2 regions of the Polymorphum gilvum SL003B-26A1 genome follow, and region 2 is predicted to be linked to the other one. Evidence: riboswitches for the same ligand, from Rfam matches in the RefSeq annotation. Region 2 holds a riboswitch; the other holds the start of a gene.

The links. A riboswitch is a leader RNA that binds a small molecule or an ion and turns the genes downstream of it on or off. The one in region 2 is predicted to bind thiamine pyrophosphate.
Region 1: it holds a riboswitch for thiamine pyrophosphate, as region 2 does, so the genes downstream of both, thiM (hydroxyethylthiazole kinase) here and SL003B_RS04730 (ABC transporter permease) in region 2, are expected to answer to the same signal.

Annotation. Positions count from the first base shown of each region.
Region 1 covers NC_015259.1:1,581,032-1,585,238, reverse strand. The annotation lists gene SL003B_RS07480 (TRAP transporter substrate-binding protein) at 1-839, opposite strand, end outside; gene thiD (bifunctional hydroxymethylpyrimidine kinase/phosphomethylpyrimidine kinase) at 832-1,644, opposite strand; gene thiM (hydroxyethylthiazole kinase) at 1,676-2,434, opposite strand; TPP riboswitch at 2,512-2,622, opposite strand; gene SL003B_RS07465 (Lrp/AsnC ligand binding domain-containing protein) at 2,748-2,984, shown strand; gene SL003B_RS07460 (hypothetical protein) at 3,002-3,412, shown strand; gene SL003B_RS07455 (DMT family transporter) at 3,423-4,207, opposite strand, start outside.
Region 2 covers NC_015259.1:1,000,882-1,005,088, forward strand. The annotation lists gene SL003B_RS04725 (hypothetical protein) at 43-1,809, shown strand; TPP riboswitch at 1,883-1,985, shown strand; gene SL003B_RS04730 (ABC transporter permease) at 2,141-2,884, shown strand; gene SL003B_RS04735 (ABC transporter substrate-binding protein) at 2,924-3,862, shown strand; gene rpoH (RNA polymerase sigma factor RpoH) at 3,962-4,207, opposite strand, start outside.

The sequences.
Region 1 (4,207 bases), 580 kb from region 2:
AGCACGATCGCGCGGAGATCCTCCGGCAGGCCCTCCAGCGCGGTCTTGTTGAGCAGCGCCTCGCCGGTGCCGTTCGGCTCGTGGAAGCCGGGCGCGTAGTAGAGCTTGGTAACCTTGTGGAAGCCCATTGCCCGATCGCTCCACGGTCCGAGGAACTCCGTCGCGTCGATCAGGCCGGACTGCAGCGCCGGGAAGATCTCGCCCGGTGCCAGGCTGACCGGGGTCGCGCCGAGCCGGCGCAGCACCTCGCCGCCGAGCCCCGGCATGCGGATCTTCAGCCCCCGCAGGTCGTCGAGCGTCTCGACCGGGCGGGCGAACCAGCCGCCCATCTGAACGCCGGTGTTGCCGGCCATCACCGGCTTGATGCCGAACGGCGCATAGAGTTCGTCCCACAACGCCTGGCCGCTGCCCTGCTCGATCCAGGTGATGTGCTCCTGCGGCAGCAGGCCGAAGGGGATGGCGGTGAAGAACACCGCCGCCGGCATCTTGCCCTGCCAGAAGAACGAGGCCGAATGGCCGATCTGAGCGGTGCCGGAGGAAACCGCGTCGAACACGCCGAGGGCCGGCACCAGTTCGCCGGCGGCATAGAGGCGTACGCGCATCCGCCCGCCGGACAAGAGCCCGATGCGGTCGCAGATCCGCTGGGCGGTGACGCCGGGACCCGGCAGATCCTTCTGCCAGGAGGTGACCATCTTCCATTCGATCGTCGCCGCCGCCTGCACAACGGTCGGCGCGGCGAGGCCGCTGCCGAGCGCTGCGCCCGCCAGACACAGGGCCCCGCGCCGGCTGAGCCCGGTCGCCGTCGCCCGTTCGCCGGAAGTCGTGTCGTGCTCAGTCATCCGCCTTCTCCCAGATTGCGTGGAAATGATGCACCGGCCCGTGTCCGGCTCCGATCGACAGCCGGTCGGCAGCGCGGATCGCCGCCGTCACATAAGCCTTCGCCGCGCCGACGGCCTCCGTGAGGGCAAGTCCCCTGGCCAGGCCCGCCGCGATGGCCGAGGACAGCGTGCAGCCGGTGCCGTGGGTGTTGCGCGTCTCGTGCCGCGGCGCGCTGAACCAGGTCTCGCCGCCGTGGGTCGCCAGTAGGTCGACGCTCTCGCGGCCCGAGCCGTGGCCGCCCTTGAGCAGGACCGCGCGGGCGCCGAGTTGCAGCAGCGCGTTCGCCTGGCCCCGCATCGCGTCGCGGCTGTCGGCGATGTCGGTCTTCAGCATGCGCGCAGCCTCGGGCAGGTTGGGCGTGATCACCAGCGCCCGGGGTACCAGGTCGTCGATCAGCACGGCGACCGCCTCGGGCACCAGCAGCGGATCGCCGGATGCCGCCACCATGACCGGATCGAGAACGATGGTCTGCACCGCATGGGCGTCGAGGCCGTCGGCAACCGCGCGTATCACCTCCGGACGCGACAACATGCCGATCTTGACCGTATTGACCTTGATGTCGCCCAGCACCGCGTCCATCTGGGCGCGAACGAACTCCGGCGGCACGTCATGAATGGCGCTGACACCGAGCGTGTTCTGCGCCGTCAGCGCGGTGATCACGCTGGCGCCGTAGACGCCCAGCGCGGAGAACGTCTTCAGGTCCGCCTGGACGCCGGCGCCGCCGCCCGAATCCGAACCGGCGATGGTCAGGGCGATAGCAGTCATGGTCCTTCCTTCCTGGTCTTGCGCATCCGTCTCAGCCCGCCCTCAGCCGTGCGGCGATGATCTCGGCATCGAGCGCATGGAGCGCGTCGAGGAACGCCGGCACGAAGCTCCCTGGTCCCCGGGCCTGCGCACCGGCGATCTCTCCGGCGATGCCGAAGACGGCAAGACCCGCCGCCGCCGCCAGCAGCGGATCGGGCTCGACCGCGAGAAACGCGGCCAGTACGGCGCCGCCCGCACAGCCGGTCGCCGTCACCTTGCCCATCAGCGGGTGGCCGTTGTCGAGCCTCAGGGAGCGCCTCCCGTCTGAGACCTCGTCAACCGCCCCGGTCAGCGCGATCCTCGCCGCCAGCACTCGTCCCGCCGCACGCGCCTCCCTGCCTCCTGTCAGTGCCGCCAGTTCGGCCGCGTTGACCCGCAGCAGCGTCGGCGACCGGGCGAGAAGGTCGCGCGCCAGATCGCAACGCACGGGCGAGCGGTCGACGAACACCGGGTCCAGCACCCAGGGCTTGCCTGCCGCTGCGGCGACATCCAGCGCCAGCGGGATCGCCCGGCGACGCGTGTCGTCCAGGGTGCCGAGATTGACCAGCAGTGCGTCGGCGCCTGCCGTGAAGGCCGGCACCTCCTCGGGCGCAATGGTCATCGACGGGATTGCGCCGAGCGCCAGCAGCACGTTGGCGGTGAAGCTCTGGGCAACCGCATTGGTCAGGCAATGCACGCGCGGCACGCGTGCCCGCAGCCGGTCGAGCGCAGTCGCGGCGAAGGCCGCGTCAAAGCCCGGGGCGCCGTTCATCGGCTCCTCCCCCTGCGTTCGGTCAATCGGGAAACTGCCGCCGTGCGGCGCGTCCGGACGCTTGCGACGCCCATGCGACTGTCGATCATCCCAAATCCCTCCGCCGGCATGACCCGGATCAGGTTCAAGGAGTTGGCGGATCCGCCTCTCAGCCCGCGCATCGGCGCCGGGCACCCCCATGAGACGGCTCAAGAGCTAGCAAGCCGGCCGGGCAATTGCAAGCCTTGCCGGGCCGTCCGCGCCGCCGGCGTCATTGACTGCGCGCCCGGGATGCGCGATGTCCAAGGAAAGGCATGACCAGTCGGAGCGCGCCATGAAGCCGTTTTTCATCATGATCAAGTGCAACCTCGGCGAAACCTACAAGGTGGCCAATGCCATCGCCGATGCGGAGATCGCCTCGGAAATCTATTCGACCAGCGGCGACTACGACCTGCTGGTCAAGGTCTACATCGAGGACGAGTCCGACATCGGTCACTTCGTCAACGAGAAGCTGCACACCCTCGGCGGCATCCGCGACACCCGCACGATCATCACCTTCAAGGCCTTCTGATCGTCAAAGGACAGCCCATGGCCCGATCCCTGCTTCGATCCGCGCTGCTGGCGAGCGCCCTTCTCGCTGGTCCGGCCTGCGCCCAGGGCATGCCGCCCGAGCAGATCAAGCAAATCGTCGAAATGACCAGAGCCAACTGGGTCAGCTTCCGTGACTGGGACGGCCGGCTGCTGATCTATTTCACCCACCTCGAGGCCTGGAAATGCGGCATCGACGTCGTCTTCTACGGCTTCGACGACGGCCCGCTCGATCGCATGTGGGAGCTCGAGGCCTGCGATCCCGCCGCCCCCAATGCCGTGACCAGGGATATGCCCTATCTCTCCCTGCCGGCTGGCAGCGTGCGCAGCATCATGGTGCAGCTCATCTACAAGGACGGCACGAAGAGTTCCCCGGAAACCTTCGTCTACAATCCTGCCACGGCCCGCTGAGGCGACCCTCTCACACCTTCGACGGCGTCGAGGCTCGCCGGTCCCTGGTACGGTCGAACCCGAGCCGACGCTCACGGAAGATGACGAAGATACCGGCCGCGATCACGATTGCGGCGCCGATGATCACCTCGGCCACCGGAACCTCCGAGAACAGCAGCCAGCCGAGCAGGACGGCCCAGATCATGTTGGCATAGTCGAACGGTGCGATGGTCGAGGCGTCGGCGTAGCGGTAGCTCTGCGTCATGATGATCTGGCCGAGGCCGCCGGCCAGGCCGACGAACACCAACAGGCCTGCGGTCTCCCAGTCCGGCACCACCCACGCCCAGGTCGGGTCGATCCACCCGAACGGGATCGTCAGCAGCGCCAGCAGCGACGCCGTGCCGGAAAACCAGGTGACGATCGTCGCCGTCCGCTCGGTTTCGCACAGCTTGCGCACGAAGATCATCGCCAGGGCGGAGAAGAAGGCCGCCGCGGCCGCGCAAAGCGCCCCGAACCAGGTCGATCCGGAAATCGCGGTCGCGCCGATGTGTGGCGACAGGATGATCAGGATGCCGAGGAAGCCGACGCCGACCGCGCTCCAGCGGAACACGCGGACCCGCTCGCCCAGGAACAGGAAGGCCAGCACGACGACGAACAGCGGCGAGGCGAAGCCGATCGCCGTCGCGTCCGGCAGCGGCAGGAACTTGTAGGACGTGAAGGACGCCAGCATGGCCGTCATGCCGACCACGGCCCGGCCGACATGCCCCCACGGCTGACGGGTCCGGAACGCCACGATGAACTCGCCGCGCAGAATCA
Region 2 (4,207 bases):
ATAAGCCTTTGTTTCGGATGCGAACTCCCCGCGAGCGAGCCTATGGCTGACTATTATTCGATCCTGAAGAAAACAATCGCCTCCCTGCCGGAGAACAACGGCGCTGCGCGCCGCAGCGTCTACAGCCGCGCACGCAACGCGATCGTCAATCAGCTCAAGGCCTACGAACCGCCGCTCTCGCCCTCCGAAATCACCGCCGAACAATTGCGCCTGGAAGAGGCGATCCGCAAGGTCGAGGCCGAAGCCGCGCGCGAGACGCTCGGTCTCGGCCGACCTGCGGCCGCCGAGCAGGCGGCGCCGATCCCGACCGTTCAGGTACCGTCTTCCGCCACGCAGAGCGTGTCGACCGCGCCAGCCGCCACGCCGCCCCCGTCTCCGCCCGCGCCCTCTCCGGCAGCGCCCTCTCCGGCAGCGCCGGCCAGGGCTCCGCTTGGGGCGCCGCTCGGAACGGCCGTACGCGACGCCGAAAAGCTCGGAGCAGCTTCCAGCCGCGCCGTTCAGAGCGCAAAGGATGCCTTTTCCCCCGACGCGGAGGCGGGCGAGGCGTCGCCGCCGCGCAGGGAGCCGACCTTCGGTGCTTCCACAGGTCCCAGGGCGCCGGTCCAGCCCGAACCGGGTCCTCTTTCCGCGCTCACCGGCCCGAGGGATTTTTCCGGCGACACCCGGATACGGACGGCGGATGCGGGCGAACGCAAGCGCAGCGGGGATTTCGGTGCGACCGCAGCTCCGGAGGAGGCTCCGGTCGCCGAGGAGGCAAAGCGTCCGCGGCGGCCGCAACCGCGCGCGAGCGATCGCGGCAAGGCGAGTACCCTTACATCTTACGTATTGCTGGCAGGCCTCGTCCTGATCGTGATCGGCATCGGTGCCGTCGTCTATTCGCAACGCGATACGCTGTCCGACCTGTTTGCCGGCGACAGCAGTCCGCCGGAGGTCGCGGTAGCGCCGCAGGCTCCCGAACCTGCCCAGGCACCGGCTCCGGTGGAGGAGAACGGCGCACGTTCGGAGAAGAGCACCGACCGGCTGCTGGACGACAATGGGCAGCCGGCGGCGCCCGACGCCCGGTCGGTGACGACCACGCTGATCACGCCGACGCAGCCTGCCGGCGGCACGATCGTCACGCCGTCCGGCGACGTCGAAGCGACGCCCGCGCCGACGCAGCCCGCACCCGCCCCGGCGCCTCTTGAGCCGCCACCGGCGGCCGAGGCCCCGGCGGTGGTGCCCGCGCCGGCTGCTCCGACGGCGGAAGTGGCGCCGGAAACGATCGTCGCGCAGCGCTCGATCCTCTATGAGGAGGGCGAAGATGCAAGCGGTTCGGGCACCGCGTCGCAGGGGCGAGTCGCCTGGTCCGTGACCGAGGAAACCGACGCCTCGGGCCGCAAGGAGACCGTTCTGGCGGCCAATGCGGAAATTCCCGACCGCAACGTATCGGTGACGATCCGTATCAAGCCGAACACCGATAGTTCGCTGCCAGCTAGCCATCTGGTAGAGGTCCAGTTCCAGTTGCCTGAGGGCTTCTCCGGCCGGGACGTCGCGAACGTGCCCGGACTGGTCATGAAGCCGACCGAAGAAGCGCGCGGTGACGCCCTGCTCGGGGCGTCGGTCAAGGTCGCACCGGGCTATTTCTGGATCGCCCTGTCGAGCATCGAGAGCGAACGCGAACGCAATATCGCGCTCATGCGCGAGCGCGGCTGGATCGATATCCCGATCCTCTACGACACTGGCAAGCGCGCCATCCTGACCCTGGAGAAGGGGACGCCGGGATCGCGGGCGCTGGAGCAGGCCATGACGGTCTGGGGCAGCGGCGGCTGATCTGCCAGCCCCGTTCCGGTCTTGCGGGATGCACAAAACCCCTTGCAATAAGGGGCCGATCATTTCATCCTAGACACGGTCCGAGGGGTGCTCCAGGGAGCTGAGATGGCGCTTGCGCCGAACCCTTAGAACCTGATCCGGGTCATGCCGGCGAAGGGACGGAAGCCTTTAGCCTTATCCCGGATCTCCAATGTCGCATTCGGCAACTGCCGAAGACGGGAGATCCTGACGTGTCATATGTCTTCGGCCGGCTCCGGCCGTTCTTTTGCATCGCTCGGCCTCGCGCGGCCGGTTCCTACGTCGATCGTCCCGCTGACTTCTGCGGGGCGCCATGAAGACCATCCTGTCCGGTCTTGCGAGCGCGGCTCTGCTTATCGGTCTGTGGGAAGGCGCCGTTCGCCTGTTCGACGTGCCTCCCTACATGCTGCCCGGGCCGCTGCGGGTCGCGGACGCCTTTCGCCGGCAGGGAGGCTTCCTGCTCGAGCATGCGGCGATCACCGCCTATGAGACGGTACTCGGCTTCGTGCTGGGCATCGTCGCCGGCTCGGCCCTGGCGCTGGCGATGTGGCTGTTGCCGCTGGTGCGCCGGGCGCTGCTGCCGGCCGTGCTGGTGACCCAGGCGCTGCCGGTCTTTGCTATCGCGCCGATCCTGGTGCTGTGGCTCGGCTTCGGCCTGTCCTCGAAGATCGTCATGGCGGTGCTGGTGATCTTCTTCGCGGTCACCTCCACCTACTACGACGGCCTGCGTCGGCTCGACGCGGGCCTTGCCGACCTTGCTCGTCTCTACCGGGTCGGGCGTTTTCGGGAGCTGATCCACTTTCGCATTCCCTCGGCTTTGCCCGCGCTGGCGTCTGGTATCCGGATCGCCGCCGTGTTCGCGCCGATCGGGGCAATCGTCGGCGAGTGGGTCGGCGCCAAGGGCGGGCTGGCCTTCATCATGCTGCAGAGCAACGCCCGCATGCAGACGGACATGATGTTCGCCGCCCTCGTGCTTCTTGCCGCGATGGTCCTGCTTCTGCGCTTTGCCGTCGAGCGGGCGACGCGCCGCCTCGTGCCCTGGCAGCGCGAGGATTGATCCCCCATTCCGCGTTTTCAATCCAACGGGAGCTGACAAATGACACGATTGATTCCCCTTGCCCTGGCCGCGCTTCTTGCCTTACAGACGCCGGCGCGGGCGGCCGACAAGCTGACCGTGCTTCTCGACTGGTTCACCAACCCGGACCACGCGCCGGTGATCACGGCCCTGACCAAGGGCTTCTTCGCGGCCGAAGGCCTGGACGTTGAGTTGATCGAACCGGCCGATCCGGCCATGCCGCCGAAGCTGGTCGCGGCAGGACAGGGCGACATCGCGATCTCCTATCAGGCGACCTTGCACGCGCAGATCGACGAGGGCCTGCCGATCCGCTGGATCGGCACGCTGGTGGAGACGCCGTTGAACTCGCTGATCGTGCTGGAGGACGGTCCGATCAGGACGCTTGCGGACCTTAAGGGCAAGAAGATCGGCTTCTCGGTGTCCGGCTTCGAGGACGCCATGCTCGGCCAGATGTTGAAGTCGCAGGGCCTGAGCGCCGCTGACGTCGAACTGATCAACGTCAACTTCGCGCTGTCGCCGGCGCTGCTGTCCGGACAGGTCGACGCCGTCATCGGCGGCTACCGCAACTTCGAACTGACGCAGCTCGAGCTGGAGGGCAAGCGGGGCAGGGCCTTCTATCCCGAGGAGAACGGCGTGCCGGTGTTCGACGAGCTGATCTACGTGGCGCACAAGGACAGGACGGGCGACCCGCGTCTTGTCCGTTTTCTCTCGGCGGTCGAGGCGGCGACCATCTATCTGACCAACCATCCGGATGAGGCCTGGCAGGCGTTCGTCGCGGCCTATCCCAATCTCGACGATGATCTCAACCGGCGTGCCTGGAGCGACACGCTGGCCCGCTTCGCCAAGCGGCCGTCCGCCCTCGACGCCGGGCGCTACCGCCGCTTCGCCGAATTCCTGCACGTGAACGGCCTGATCAAGGAACTGGTTCCGGTCGAGACCTACGCGGCCGAGATCCGCTGAGCCGGGACGGCGCGACAAACGGCCGGTCCTGCACAGGAAAACGGGCCGCGCGGCATCTGCCGCGCGGCCCGTCTGTGTTCGATGCCAGTGCCGTCGCGCTCAGGCGAGGGACGGCTGCTCCAGGTCGCGTGCGCTCTTGCGCACGGCCTTCTGGATCTTCTCGAAGGCGCGAACCTCGATCTGGCGCACGCGCTCGCGACTGACGCCGAATTCGGTGGACAGCTCTTCCAGCGTGATCGGATCTTCGGCCAGGCGGCGAGCCTCGAAGATGCGACGCTCGCGCTCGGTGAGAATGTCCATGGCGTCGCCGAGCAGCTTGCGGCGAATGTCCAGTTCCTCCTGATT